4 regions of the Paenibacillus polygoni genome follow, and region 4 is predicted to be linked to each of the others. Evidence: riboswitches for the same ligand, from Rfam matches in the RefSeq annotation. Region 4 holds a riboswitch; each other region holds the start of a gene.

Region 1 (3,151 bases), 1.1 Mb from region 4:
TTCTTTGTGTGAGCATGAGAAAGTGGTAGCAATCGGGGAGATTGGACTAGACTATCACTGGGACACATCTCCAAAAGAAGTTCAACATACAGTTTTACGTCGTCAAATTGGACTTGCTAGAGAAATTAAGATGCCGATTATTATTCATAATCGAGATGCTCATGAGGATATCGTAAAAATTTTGCGAGAAGAAAAAGCCCATGAGGTCGGCGGTATTATGCATTCTTTTTCAGGAAGCTGGGAAACGGCACAAATGTGTCTTGATATGGGTTTCCATCTTTCATTTGGGGGACCTATCACGTTCAAGAATGCCAAACAGCCAAAAGAGGTACTTGCCAAAGTTCCGATGGATCGATTATTGATTGAGACAGACTCTCCCTACCTGACTCCGCATCCCTATCGCGGAAAGCGAAATGAAACAGGACATGTTGCACTTGTGGCAGAAGCAGCAGCAGCTCTAAAAGGGGTATCTGTTGAGGAAATCGGGGAGATTACGACCCGAAATGCACTGGAACTATTTGGAATATAATTCATATTTGGAGAAAAACAGATGAAATAGTGAGTAAATAAGAGCGATTCACCTTTTTGGAAGGATTTTTACCTGTTTATTACAAAGTTTTAACCATTTATTTAGAAAAACGTACTTGAATACCGCTTTACAACATGCATACAAACAGGATATCATCGTTTCAGTGAAATGTTGAAATATTCACTGCGTGTGTTATTCTCGCTGAATTCTTCGAAAATAGAAGAACGGGGGAACCAATAAGGTGGTCTTACAAGCGTTTAGCTTTCTAATTTAGACCATCCTATTTGATTTCAATTTGAGTCTTGGGGTGAAGGAAAAGGCACTAGCCATGAGCTAATGACCTGATCCAGGGCGACTCTTGCGTCCCAATCCGACAGCTAACTCCGTAAGCGTATAAAGAGGTAAACTCGCGTATGATGTTTCCGGTTATTTTTATGATCCTATCCGGAAGCCATGAGAGAGCTCCTCATAAACTCTCTACTGGCTTTTTGTTTTAGGAGAATAAAAGTTACAACCTCGTCATACTGTTGGTTAACAGGAGGAAACATCATGCCGCGAAGAGTGGCACATGGTGCAGAAACAGAAGCAATCTGATTCTGTATACAAATGTTATAGTCGCGTCAAAATACAATCATGCATTACTCTTGACGGCGGGACTACGAAGGAGGACGGAGTAAGTGGGAAATTTCCAACCAGAGGAGACCCATGAGTCACCATCATCCAGCAAGTCTTACGCGTTGCGATGGAAGCATGAGAATCTGCGTCAAATGATATTAGTCGCAATCTTCTCAATCGCACTGTTAGTTATGGTCTCTCTTATTGTTTACAGTCAGGGAGGTAAGGAAATTTCACTAGTCGTGGATGGAAAGGTCCAAACGCTGGAAACTCGTGAGGGTATGCTTAATGAAGTGCTGGATGAGCATGCAATAACAGTAAGCCCCCATGATGAGATTTCGATGCCGCTGAATGGAGCAATCCAAGATGGAGATCGAGTTACTATTAAACGAGCTGTTGCCGTAAACGTAACAGCAGATGGAAAAACGGAACAAATTTATACGACAAAGGATACAGTCCAGGAAGCGCTTCAAAATGAGGGCGTGAAGGTATCAGAAGATGATAAAGTATATCCTTCTGTGGACACTGCGGTGAAAGCAGATCTTAATATTAAAATTGTCCGGGTAACGAAACAAACGGCAAAACAAGAAGTTGCGATTCCTTATAAAGTAATCAAAACTGCTGACCCTAGCTTGTACAAAGGGGATAACCGCGTAATACAAAATGGGCAAGAAGGTGTGATGGTTCAAACCATCGAGAAAGTGTTCCAAGATGGGGAGCTTGTATCCAAGAAAATGACAGACAAGGCCGTATCGAAGAATCGTGTTGATAAAGTCATTGCAGTCGGGTCCAAGAAAAAGCCAGAGCCGAAACCTGAACCTAAGCCTGAGACACTTGTGGCAGCAGCTAGTACAACAAATGTAAGTAGCAAGTCTTTATCAGATAAAGTGAAGAAGGTATCTTCCTCTTCTTCAAGCAGTGATACAATAACGAAAGACGGCGTTTCTTTCAAAGCGAAAAAAGTACTTAATAATGTTTCTATGACTGCGTATTCTTCAGAAGAAGAAGGCATAGGAACAAAGACAGCATCCGGTACTCGTGTACAAGAAGGTCGCACAATTGCGGTTGATCCGAATGTGATACCACTTGGATGGTGGGTGTATATTGAAGGCGTCGGCTTCCGCCGTGCTGAAGATACCGGCGGTGCTATTAAAGGAAATAAAATAGATGTCTATTATGACAGTCTGGATCAAGCCTTAACTTTTGGCCGTAAAAAGGGAAAAACCGTGTATGTCATCGGTCCTGTGAAGCCGGAACTGAACTAAAATATAATTTACAATGCATCACTAATGCTATAGTATTAACAACATGATTCGGTGATGCTATATAAGGTGAACGGAAGTTTAGACCACAGGTCTATCGTTTGCCTCTTACATGCAGAAGAGGAAATTTTCCTCTTCTCTTTTTGTTTAGAAAGGAAGACAAGCGGTCATGATTAAAGAAATTATTGTCGTTGAAGGCAGAGATGATACTGTAGCAATTAAACGGGCTGTAGATGCAGATACCATTGAAACGGGAGGCTCTGCTATTAATGCTCAAATTTTGAGAAAAATCGAACTTGCCCAGCAGAGAAGGGGTGTAATTGTACTTACAGATCCTGATCATGCTGGAGAACGCATTCGTAAAATAATAGCGAATAAAATTCCCGGGGTAAGTCATGCTTTCATAAAAGAAAAAGATGCAACTCGTAAAGGCGATATTGGTGTTGAGAATGCTTCACCGGAAGCGATTCGTGAGGCATTATCTAGAGCTCATACAGCGTATGAGGCAGCTAAGCCGCTTATTGACTGGCAGGACTTGATCGAAGCAGGTCTTATTGTACATCCAGATGCTTCTGCTCGGCGTATGGAGCTTGGTAACATTTTGGGAATCGGTTATTGTAACGGAAAACAGCTATATAAAAGACTAACGATGTTTCAGATTAGTCGTGAAGAGTTTGTAAATGCACTTGAGCAAATTGAACAAAAAGGATTGTGAGAATGTGAAGAGTATGGATGAAATTGCAAC
Region 2 (3,151 bases), 2.4 Mb from region 4:
GTTCCATAAAAGATGTTATCCTTCATCCTAGACAGTTTACTGCGGTGGATGACGGTCAGTATAACCTTACTCCGAATTCCTCTGCCTATATAGCAGCAAAGCGTGCGCTGAATGGGGAAGATCCAACAGGGGGAGCGCTCTATTATTACAATCCGAAGATTGCCACATCGGCTTGGAGTAAAGCACGACCTATTATAAAAACAATAGGAAATCATGTATTCACAAAATAGGGATTCAGTTTAGAGATGAAATAATGAATTCTTCTAAAAGAGTGTCACTAATAAAGACCTCTAATGAAGAGTTCTCATAAAGATGCCTGATAAAGATCTCTCATAAAGAAAAGGTACGGCTCCTCAAAAGTAATTGAGGGACCGTACCTTTTTTTGACTGTATATAGCGCATATCATGAGAGGTAGTGATCGCAAATGATTAGATAACAATAAACCCTGGTTCTGAGCCCTCAGGCGGCACTGTAGGACATTACTACACCCCAAAGGAACAATATACTCCCATATCTCCACACCTTCAAATCAATGTGCTGGAAGCGAAAGCAGGGTACAACCCGAAGTCACCGTAAGAAACTTCTAAGACAAAGAAGACATTCAACTCCAACACGCGGAGTGAATGTCTTCTTATCATTCTAATCTTATATTAAAGTACACTTCTTGCTCCTACATATTTAGGACCCCAGTAAGTGTTACTCAGGCTGTCGATTTTAATACCACTGGAAGTAGTGGCAGAAATGAAACTATTGTTTCCAACGTAGATGCCGACATGAGAGACAGTACCTGTTGTATTAAAGAAAACAAGATCGCCTTGTTTCAGATTACTCTTTGATACAGAAGTTCCGGTGTTATACATGGAAGCAGCTGTACGCGGAAGGGATACGTTGTGTTTCTCGAAAACATATTTCACGAAACCAGAGCAGTCAAATCCGCTTGGAGTAGAACCTCCATATACATAAGGTGTACCTATATATTTGGTAGCTTCTTGAACAATGCTCGTTCCTTTTACATGATCATTCCCTACAAGAATCGGGCTGTATGTTTTACCTGTAGTACTTACCATAACAAGAGAATAGCTTTTTTTCCAAACAACGTCACTACCCATAGCTTCGGATACAAAACGAAGTGGAACGTATGTACGGCTGTCGCGAATAAATACTTGAGTATCAAGACTTACACTTTTTCCATTAACTGTTGCTGTTGTGGAACCTGTTTTGATTTTAATTGTAGTTCCATTTTTTTTAATAGTAACCGTTGTAGTAGATCCTGATTTAGAGGAACTTACGGTATAATTCATTTCTTCTGCAAGTTTACGCAATGGAACTTGCGTTCTAGCATTATTATCTAAAAAAGGAGATGCATCTTCGAAATTAACAAGACTATCATTAAGCTGTACATTGACACTATTTGAACTTGAAGAAGATGCATCCACTTGTGAATTCCCAAATACTAAGCCTGCTCCAAGCAGAGTAGTTAATAACATACATTTACCAAATTTCTTCATTCTTATTTATTCCTCCATTAGCCTCCGAGGTTAGTTGACGGGTTTGAGTAGAAGGTACTCTAGGATCTTCATCATCCATTCACCCCAAGTATGTAAATCGTCCCCCGTACCAATTAGTAGATTCGGCTTTATTAATATTAATCAACTGTAACTAATATATAATAAAAAAAGCATCAAATGTTACAATGTTGTAACCATTGATTCATATTTTGCACACTAAAACTTGGCAGAATATTTAGTTATATACTTATGGAGATAGGTTAAGTTCCTTTAAAGGGGGTAGTTTATCACTATTCGAAAGAATTGAAATAATAATTTTGGTTACAATATTGTAACCAAAATTATTAATTTTCTTATTTTTGTTACAAAATATTTATCTATTATTTCATATAATACCCTTTATTTTCTAGTTCGTTGGTAAGATTATAACAAAAAAACAACCCGTATTTTTAGAAATCACGGGTTGTTGGGCTGATCATTACAAAGCTGTTATCATTTTATGTCGTTTTAGTACGGCCTGTTATTAGTAAAAGGAGGAAAGAAATAACAATAATAGAGACGGTCCATACCCATGCCATGGTTGTATTCCCACTGTCTACAGCGATATATATAGCAGTGGGTACAGTCTGCGTTTTTCCTGGGATATTGCCTGCAATCATGAGTGTAGCCCCAAATTCCCCCAGCGACCGAGCGAATCCAAGTATATAGGCGGTCATAAGAGAAGGCCATACAAGAGGAAGTGTAATATAGCGAAAGACTTGCCATTCATTTGCACCGATGGAACGGCCGGCTGCTTCAAGCTCTCTATCAACAGACGAAAATCCCACTTTCATCGTTTGATAGACAAGGGGGAAAGATACAACAATTGAAGCAATAACGGCTGCCCACCATGTGAATAGCAGAGGAGCATCAAATATGCGCTCTATTATTGTACCCACAAAGCTGTTTCTGCCAAAAAGAACAAGTAACAAAAATCCAACAACGGTAGGAGGCAGTACAATGGGCAGCATGAACGCAGTTTCAAGAATTAGCTTTCCGCGGAATGTTTTTCTAGACATCCATTTTGCGAGTAAGCTTCCTACAATGATCGTTACCATGCTTGATAGCAATGCGATCATTAGTGACAATCGGACGGGTGCCCAGAATAAATTCCAATCAATCATAGGCATTTCTATCTAAAGACCTTTAAACCCATATTTCTGAAATAGGGTCTTGGCCTCATCGGATGTAAGGAATTCATAGAATATTTTGGCCTCCTTGATGTGTTTACTTGCTTGAATAATACCCACTGGATAATGGATGGGTGCATAAAGCTCTGAATCAACCGTATGTACAATATTGACTTTAGATAGAACAGCATCTGTTTTATATACGAAACCTGCGTCAGCGTTACCTGTCTCAACATACTGTACTACTTGACGCACATCTTTAGCCTGTATAATCTTCGGAAGCAGTTTATCGTATAAGCCCAGTTTTTCTAATGCTTCTTTAGCATAACTCCCAGCAGGAACACTCTCTGGAATACCGATGGCTACAACTTTTACTTCCGAATTCGTTAGATCCGCTTCAGATGTTATATCAAACTCTCTGTTATTGGCGGACACTAGCACAAGTTCGTTTGTTAACAACGTTTCAGAGTAAC
Region 3 (3,151 bases), 1.0 Mb from region 4:
GCTTGAGGAAGAATGACATGAGATAACCTTTGCCAGGGTTTCATATTTAGTGCTATAGCAGCCTCCGTCTGTCCTTTCGGAACTGCAAGCACTGCGCTTCGGACGATTTCTGATCCGTATGCTCCGAAGTTAAGTCCTATGGCAAGAATAGCTGCTAACATCTTCGGAAGTTCAATACCGATAAATGGAAGAGCAAAGTATAACCAGAATAATTGAACCAGCAGGGAAGTTCCGCGAAAGACCTCAACATAAATCGCTGAAATGGTACGTAGAATCCAAAGTTTCGATAGCCTGAGTAAACCGGCAATAAAGGACACGATGATTGCTAATATGGATGAGAAAAAAGCAACCAAGATCGTGATTTCCGCTCCTTTTAATAACGAAGGAAGAAAATCAATCCATGAATTCGGCATGTTATTCTCCGCAAAGCGCAGCAGCTGTCATATCGCCTGGAAGCTCATCCTCTGTGAATCCAAACTTTTGCAATATTTCGAGTAACTCGCCTGAGTCTTTCATTTTTTGAAGTTCTGCATTATATGCCTCTTGAAATTCAGTGTCTGCTTGACGAAAAGCTGTCGCCCCATATCCGCGAACACTCTCACCATCAACTGTAGGTTGGGTGAAGTCAGCAACACGCTCAATTTTATTATCATTGGCCGATTCGAGCATTGCCTGAAGTGATGGCCCCGTCATCGTTATAGCCTGCACCCGGTCAGCTTGAAGTGCGCTTATAGCTGAAGCTTGGTCAGGAACTTGAATAATGCGATCCGAGGGAATACCAGACTTTTCTAAATACTCGATTTCAACGGCACCAGTCATGACAGCGACTTTTGCTTCCCCGTTACTCGCGATACCTTCGTAACTTACAAGTTCTAGCGGATTCCCCTGCTTAACTGCAAGTGCTTCTCCAATGCTATACTCCGGGTCCGCGAATAAGACTGCAGAACAGCGATTAGGATTAATAAACATTCCCGCTGTAATAAGATCAAACCTTTTAGCTTGCAAGCCGGCTACTAATGAACCAAACTCTGTCAGCTCACCTCTCATCTCCTTCACGCCGAGCCGCTCTAGAATTACACGGGCTATTTCAACGGCTTCTCCTGTTAGTGTTCCATCAGCCTCTTTGTATGCGTATGGCTTTTCATTTGCAAATCCTACGGTGATATAACCTCTCTCGATCGCCTCGTCCAGCGGACTTCCACTTCCACTACATGCCGCTAGAGATATTACGAAGATCAAGGACATCACTAGAACAAAAACTTTTCTCAAGCATTCCACAACCTTTCTCCGTTTCTAGATTTTAAAAAATGACACAACTAATAGACCAAGTAAACTTACATTTTTACTTGGATTTAACACTCGAAAATGTCTTTATCTGCTTACTTGAAACAGAAAACTTGACCCAAGTGTGCTCCGTACCTCCCCTCCAACTCAAGCACATCTTCACTTGTCAAAATAAGTACCCTTGGAAAGCATTGCCTCAGTAAACGAAAAAAGACCTCCAAACAGGGGATGAAGACATAGCTCCGCCAGCAGGGGGTCAGTAAACAAAGACAAAGGCCCCTATAATTAATGAATAAAGGGCCTTTGTTATGTGAATTTATTATGTATGTATTAAAGGACCCATCCACTGCTGACGAGGTTAGCTGACGGACTCGGGTAAGATGGTACCCTACACATGGATTCATGTGACTCGCCCCTGAAAACTGGTTCCCCCGCTCTCCAGAAAGTGCTTCCTGAAAACTAAGCGTGAGTCCATAATAAAGGGATATTTTGGAAATGTCAAACCAGTTATGAGTATTTTTGGTGATAATCAATTGTTTTAACTAGGTTTAAATATTGGATAATAACTGAATTTTTCATGTGCTTTTACGTCATTTTAAACGTTGTATTAGACAAACTATAAACAGAGAGAATTCAGCTATATAGCAAGCATTTATTGAAGGAGAAGAATAATAAAAGGAGACTCTACTTTACGTCTTTTTATTCGCTTTAGAATTCGGGTCAAAAAGACCAAAATCCAGCCTAATAAATTTCTTTTTAGAAACTGTTTATTGCTGTTCGGAGGAACGTTTCTTCAATGAAAGAGGATGATGCTTTTTGGTGAACTGCTCATACAACGTGCATGTGAAGAAGCCGAGCAGCTGATCAGAAGTACATTTTCATCTCATCCGATCTGGGGTTCAAAACTAATTATGATTAAGCCTTCTCCATAATAAATGAAAACTGCAGGGTAGGAACACGAGTAAAACAAACATTTTTTTCAAAATGACTTCCTCCATGTTAAGTATTATATAAATATGAACGAGTTGAGAGAAGAATGGTTGCAAACAAGAAGTGATGTAAAATCATGTTGAACTGCCCAATATCTTAAAGAAAAAGCAACCGGTCTATTGATCGGTTGCTTACTTTTTCTTCTTGAACTATCGTTTCTCCGTTAGTTCAAAGAACAGTTCATCAACAAATTATCACTTCACTCTTTCGGAAATATTTTTACTTATTTCTTCAGGATTTTCAACACCAATGATCAACTTCGATATTTTGAACTTACCAACTTGAAAGCTATTCAAATCTAAATGAAGAGTTTTAAGCTCATTTTCAAAAAAGTGCAGTTGATAACCACCCTTTGCTCTAAATAACCCATTTCTCATTCCTCCTAATAAAGCACCATATAGTTTAAAAGCATTTGGTATCGGTCTACCTGTTGTTATTCCCTTAATTGAAGAGTATGGAATTTGCAACCCTTTATCTAATTTTAAAAAGGGTGAGTTTCCAAGGTCGATATTTATGTAGGTTTCCATTAATTGAATTTTACGTTCCATATTTTGAATCCTCCATTTTCAAATAATTCATTTAATTTTACAACCCATAATTACATATAATACGACAAAAACCTCTTTTATCCTTAAAAGTCTAAGCTCTGCCCGTTAGCTTAACGCACACCGCCAGTCTACAACTTTATTTTCTCAGTTTATCAAGACCTTAATTTAAGAAAGATAGATATATTAAAGGGTTTCACATATTAGTCATGACTAATATGTGAAACCCTTTATGTTCAACTATCGTTTCCTATTAGCGCAACGACTTACACGGTTGAATTTCGTGTTCCTCAACATAAAGCGGCATCAGAGAAGGCGGATCGTACCTTTTC
Region 4 (3,151 bases):
CCTGCCTTTTCCAAAGCATATTCATACAGTCTAACGTCCGGTTTAGCTAGTCCTTGCTCTGCAGAACAAGCAATAACATCAACATAAGAACTAAAACCATATTGATGAAGCCGTTCAGCCGTACCTGGACTTTGGTTCGCAATAATGCCAATCCGGTAATGTTCTCCAAGCTGAGCAAGAATTTTTTTAGCTTCTGGGTAGGGAGTCTCCAGTTCTTTACGATATTTCAGCCTAGGCCGAATATAAGCCCGGTCCTCTTCCTTCTCAATCAACTGAGAGATCGCATACTGCATGGGAGAGTCAATAAAATTAGAGTAGCTTTCAATAAACTTCTCCCTCACATCCTGAATCGTAATGGAATAACCTCGATCTGCAGCACGCTCAACAAACTGATTCATAATATGGTCCACCGGTATCCATTCATCGACAAGCGTGTCCCCTACATCAAAAAAAAGCCACTTTACGTCAGACCACATTCCCATCTCTTGTCTCAACCTTTCAAGTTACAATGATCTTCCATATAAAAAAGACCCATGATGATCATGAGTCTCACACTACGTATATCTTATCTGACCATTATAGCAATGCAAGATTTGTTCCGCAATCATAGCAAGGATACCTGCCCTGCTACATCAATAGATGTAAAACAAATTCTTTATTTATCATTTCAGGACGAAAAACATTCTAATTAACAGCAGCTCGTTCTTCGTTCAACAAGAATCCGACTTCACCCTTGATAGTGAAAACGATATGATTCGCTCCCATCCCCCGGTATACACCGCGCGGATGATTCTGTTGAGTAATAATCGTTATTGGTTTTTGTGTCCATGGTCTGCATATTTGCAGAAAGCGACAGGTTAAATTCATGCTGTTCTCAAACAAAAATATCCGTCCTACGGTTGCATCGGGCAGTGCCCATTTATGAGCAAACGCAGTATCCATACGGATAATATGCTGCACTCCAAGCTTTCTAACCTTTTTTTCTTCCTGTTCGCTATTCGTGAGAACCGCAAAGGACAATTTTTTGTACATAAGTAATCTTATAAAATTTCGAGCTGCTTCATTAGGTGCAGTAACCAGAATGATTTCATTATTCATTGTGTAAGCCTCCCTATGATTGAAAAGACAACAAAAAAAAGAACACCATTTACATCATGAAGGCATGCCGGCGCTCTCCCACCCAAATAGGAAAATAAGGAATCACGAAAATTCCCAATTCTCCTCTTAGGTGCTCACGGTTCTGCTGCCTCTCCCTATATACGCTTACGAGGTTAGCTGCCGGATTCGGACAAGAGAGAGTTGCCCTATTCCCGGCCTGACGACCCGGAAATTCACCCCTTGGAATAAACAATCTTCCGAATGTTCATTCCCGTTTGGTTCCCCCGTTTTTATCAAAGACCCACCTAAAAATTAATAGATGAATCTAAAAATTCAGCGTAGAAAACAATAAAAAACCACAGAGGGTTAGCGCCCCTGCGGTCGATAAACGATCACAAGATTCATCATTCCTCTCTCAAGTTATTAGCTTACGAGGTTAGCTGTCGGATTCGGACGATGAGAGTCGCCCTTCCTTACACACCCGAATGAAACTGTCATTCGACGAATAAAGATTCACCCCAACAAAGTTCCTAGAACCAGCTCTTACACCGATCCAAGCAGCCCTGCTATCATTGGTTCCCCCGTTTTTCGTTTGAATACATCAAGACGAAAATTCAGCAAGCATAGTAATGAGAATTTCTATTGTTTTATAAAATGTAACTCGTCTTTCTTTGTGCTCAAGATTTACGATATGAATCATACACCCGAAGCAGAACGGTGTAAAGGTATTCTAGAGCTCAATTCCGTCAATATTACGTCATATTCATCTAAATTCTATTAAAAAACAAAACAATAAGGCTTCCATTTCCTCTAATCTCTATGTAGCTAAGGATTACATGCATTTTGTTTAAATCTTAAAAAGACAAGGTATATGGTTGACTCACATTGGTTAACTCCCTTTATTAATTGTTTAAAATTTAATTGTAGAAAATATTGTAAACGGCTTGTCTATTCTCTTATAATAAGAAGAAAAAGATGAGGCGGTGGGTTAATCAATGTCCATTTATGATTACCATGTTAATACCATAAAAGGTCAAGAACTTCATATGTCAGCTTATAAAGGTAAAGTGATGCTTATCGTGAATACCGCCAGCAAATGCGGATTATCACCGCAGTTCAAAGGGCTGCAAGAACTTTATGATAAATTCAATCAACAGTCTTTCGAAATACTCGGTTTTCCAAGTAATCAATTCGCAAATCAAGAACCAGGGACAAGTGATGATATCGCTGAATTTTGCCAGATGAATTACGGTGTCAGTTTCCCTATGTTTGAGAAAGTAAATGTAAACGGAGAAGATGCTCATCCCCTTTTCAAATATTTAACGACTAAGGCACCTGGCATTCTAGGATCGAAAGCGATCAAATGGAACTTCACTAAATTTCTTATAGATCAAGAAGGCCACATTGTAAAAAGATACAGTCCACAGACAACCCCGGACAAAATTGAAGCGGATATCGCAAAGCTCTTATCACACCAAGGGATATAAGAACAAAAAAAGAGACCTTGAAGTTATAACTTCAAGGTCTCTTCTGTCTGATGCGGTCGAGAGGACTCGAACCTCCACGGGTATACACCCACTACCCCCTCAAGATAGCGTGTCTGCCATTCCACCACGACCGCGCATCTTGTTCAGCAACATTTTCGTGCCAACAAAATATATTATACACATAAACCTATATCATGTAAAGACAAAAACATAAAAATTTTTTTTACATCACAAAAACATAAAACAAGGAACTAAACATTCCCTTTACGTCAAATTTACGTTAATTTACATAACATATAATAATAAAAGAAGAGATTTATATTGACTTTTATGGTTTTTATATGTCAAAATAGGTATCAAATACAGCGGAAAACTTAAAAACATAACACACATATAACACACTTATCGATCTCTTCTTTTTATCAAATTCCATCATCACCACAATCCACAGGGAGGCGAACGGAATGAACCGAGGAAATAAGCTGCTCGATTACGTAAAATTGCTTGATTCCTCACTTCAGGTAGGAGGATTTTCACACTCCTTTGGACTTAAATCAAAGATCGAG

The links. A riboswitch is a leader RNA that binds a small molecule or an ion and turns the genes downstream of it on or off. The one in region 4 is predicted to bind cyclic di-AMP.
Region 1: another riboswitch for cyclic di-AMP. It lies ahead of QPK24_RS00155 (resuscitation-promoting factor); the one in region 4 lies ahead of QPK24_RS05470 (hypothetical protein).
Region 2: another riboswitch for cyclic di-AMP. It lies ahead of QPK24_RS17095 (C40 family peptidase); the one in region 4 lies ahead of QPK24_RS05470 (hypothetical protein).
Region 3: another riboswitch for cyclic di-AMP. It lies ahead of ehuB (ectoine/hydroxyectoine ABC transporter substrate-binding protein EhuB); the one in region 4 lies ahead of QPK24_RS05470 (hypothetical protein).

What each region holds. Positions count from the first base shown of each region.
Region 1 is NZ_CP127162.1:36,419-39,569, forward strand. Features, by position in the region: gene QPK24_RS00150 (TatD family hydrolase) at 1-529, shown strand, start outside; cyclic di-AMP (ydaO/yuaA leader) riboswitch at 719-935, shown strand; gene QPK24_RS00155 (resuscitation-promoting factor) at 1,207-2,409, shown strand; gene rnmV (ribonuclease M5) at 2,576-3,121, shown strand; gene rsmA (16S rRNA (adenine(1518)-N(6)/adenine(1519)-N(6))-dimethyltransferase RsmA) at 3,135-3,151, shown strand, end outside.
Region 2 is NZ_CP127162.1:3,560,520-3,563,670, reverse strand. Features, by position in the region: gene QPK24_RS17100 (cell wall hydrolase) at 1-230, shown strand, start outside; gene QPK24_RS17095 (C40 family peptidase) at 652-1,509, opposite strand; cyclic di-AMP (ydaO/yuaA leader) riboswitch at 1,514-1,647, opposite strand; gene modB (molybdate ABC transporter permease subunit) at 2,007-2,672, opposite strand; gene modA (molybdate ABC transporter substrate-binding protein) at 2,685-3,151, opposite strand, start outside.
Region 3 is NZ_CP127162.1:2,165,432-2,168,582, reverse strand. Features, by position in the region: gene ehuC (ectoine/hydroxyectoine ABC transporter permease subunit EhuC) at 1-413, opposite strand, end outside; gene ehuB (ectoine/hydroxyectoine ABC transporter substrate-binding protein EhuB) at 415-1,269, opposite strand; cyclic di-AMP (ydaO/yuaA leader) riboswitch at 1,617-1,760, opposite strand; gene QPK24_RS10400 (hypothetical protein) at 2,469-2,822, opposite strand.
Region 4 is NZ_CP127162.1:1,143,189-1,146,339, reverse strand. Features, by position in the region: gene QPK24_RS05475 (HAD family hydrolase) at 1-482, opposite strand, end outside; gene QPK24_RS05470 (hypothetical protein) at 685-1,098, opposite strand; cyclic di-AMP (ydaO/yuaA leader) riboswitch at 1,245-1,447, opposite strand; cyclic di-AMP (ydaO/yuaA leader) riboswitch at 1,508-1,728, opposite strand; gene QPK24_RS05465 (glutathione peroxidase) at 2,094-2,585, shown strand; tRNA gene QPK24_RS05460 (tRNA-Leu) at 2,637-2,719, opposite strand; gene QPK24_RS05455 (urease accessory protein UreF) at 3,050-3,151, shown strand, end outside.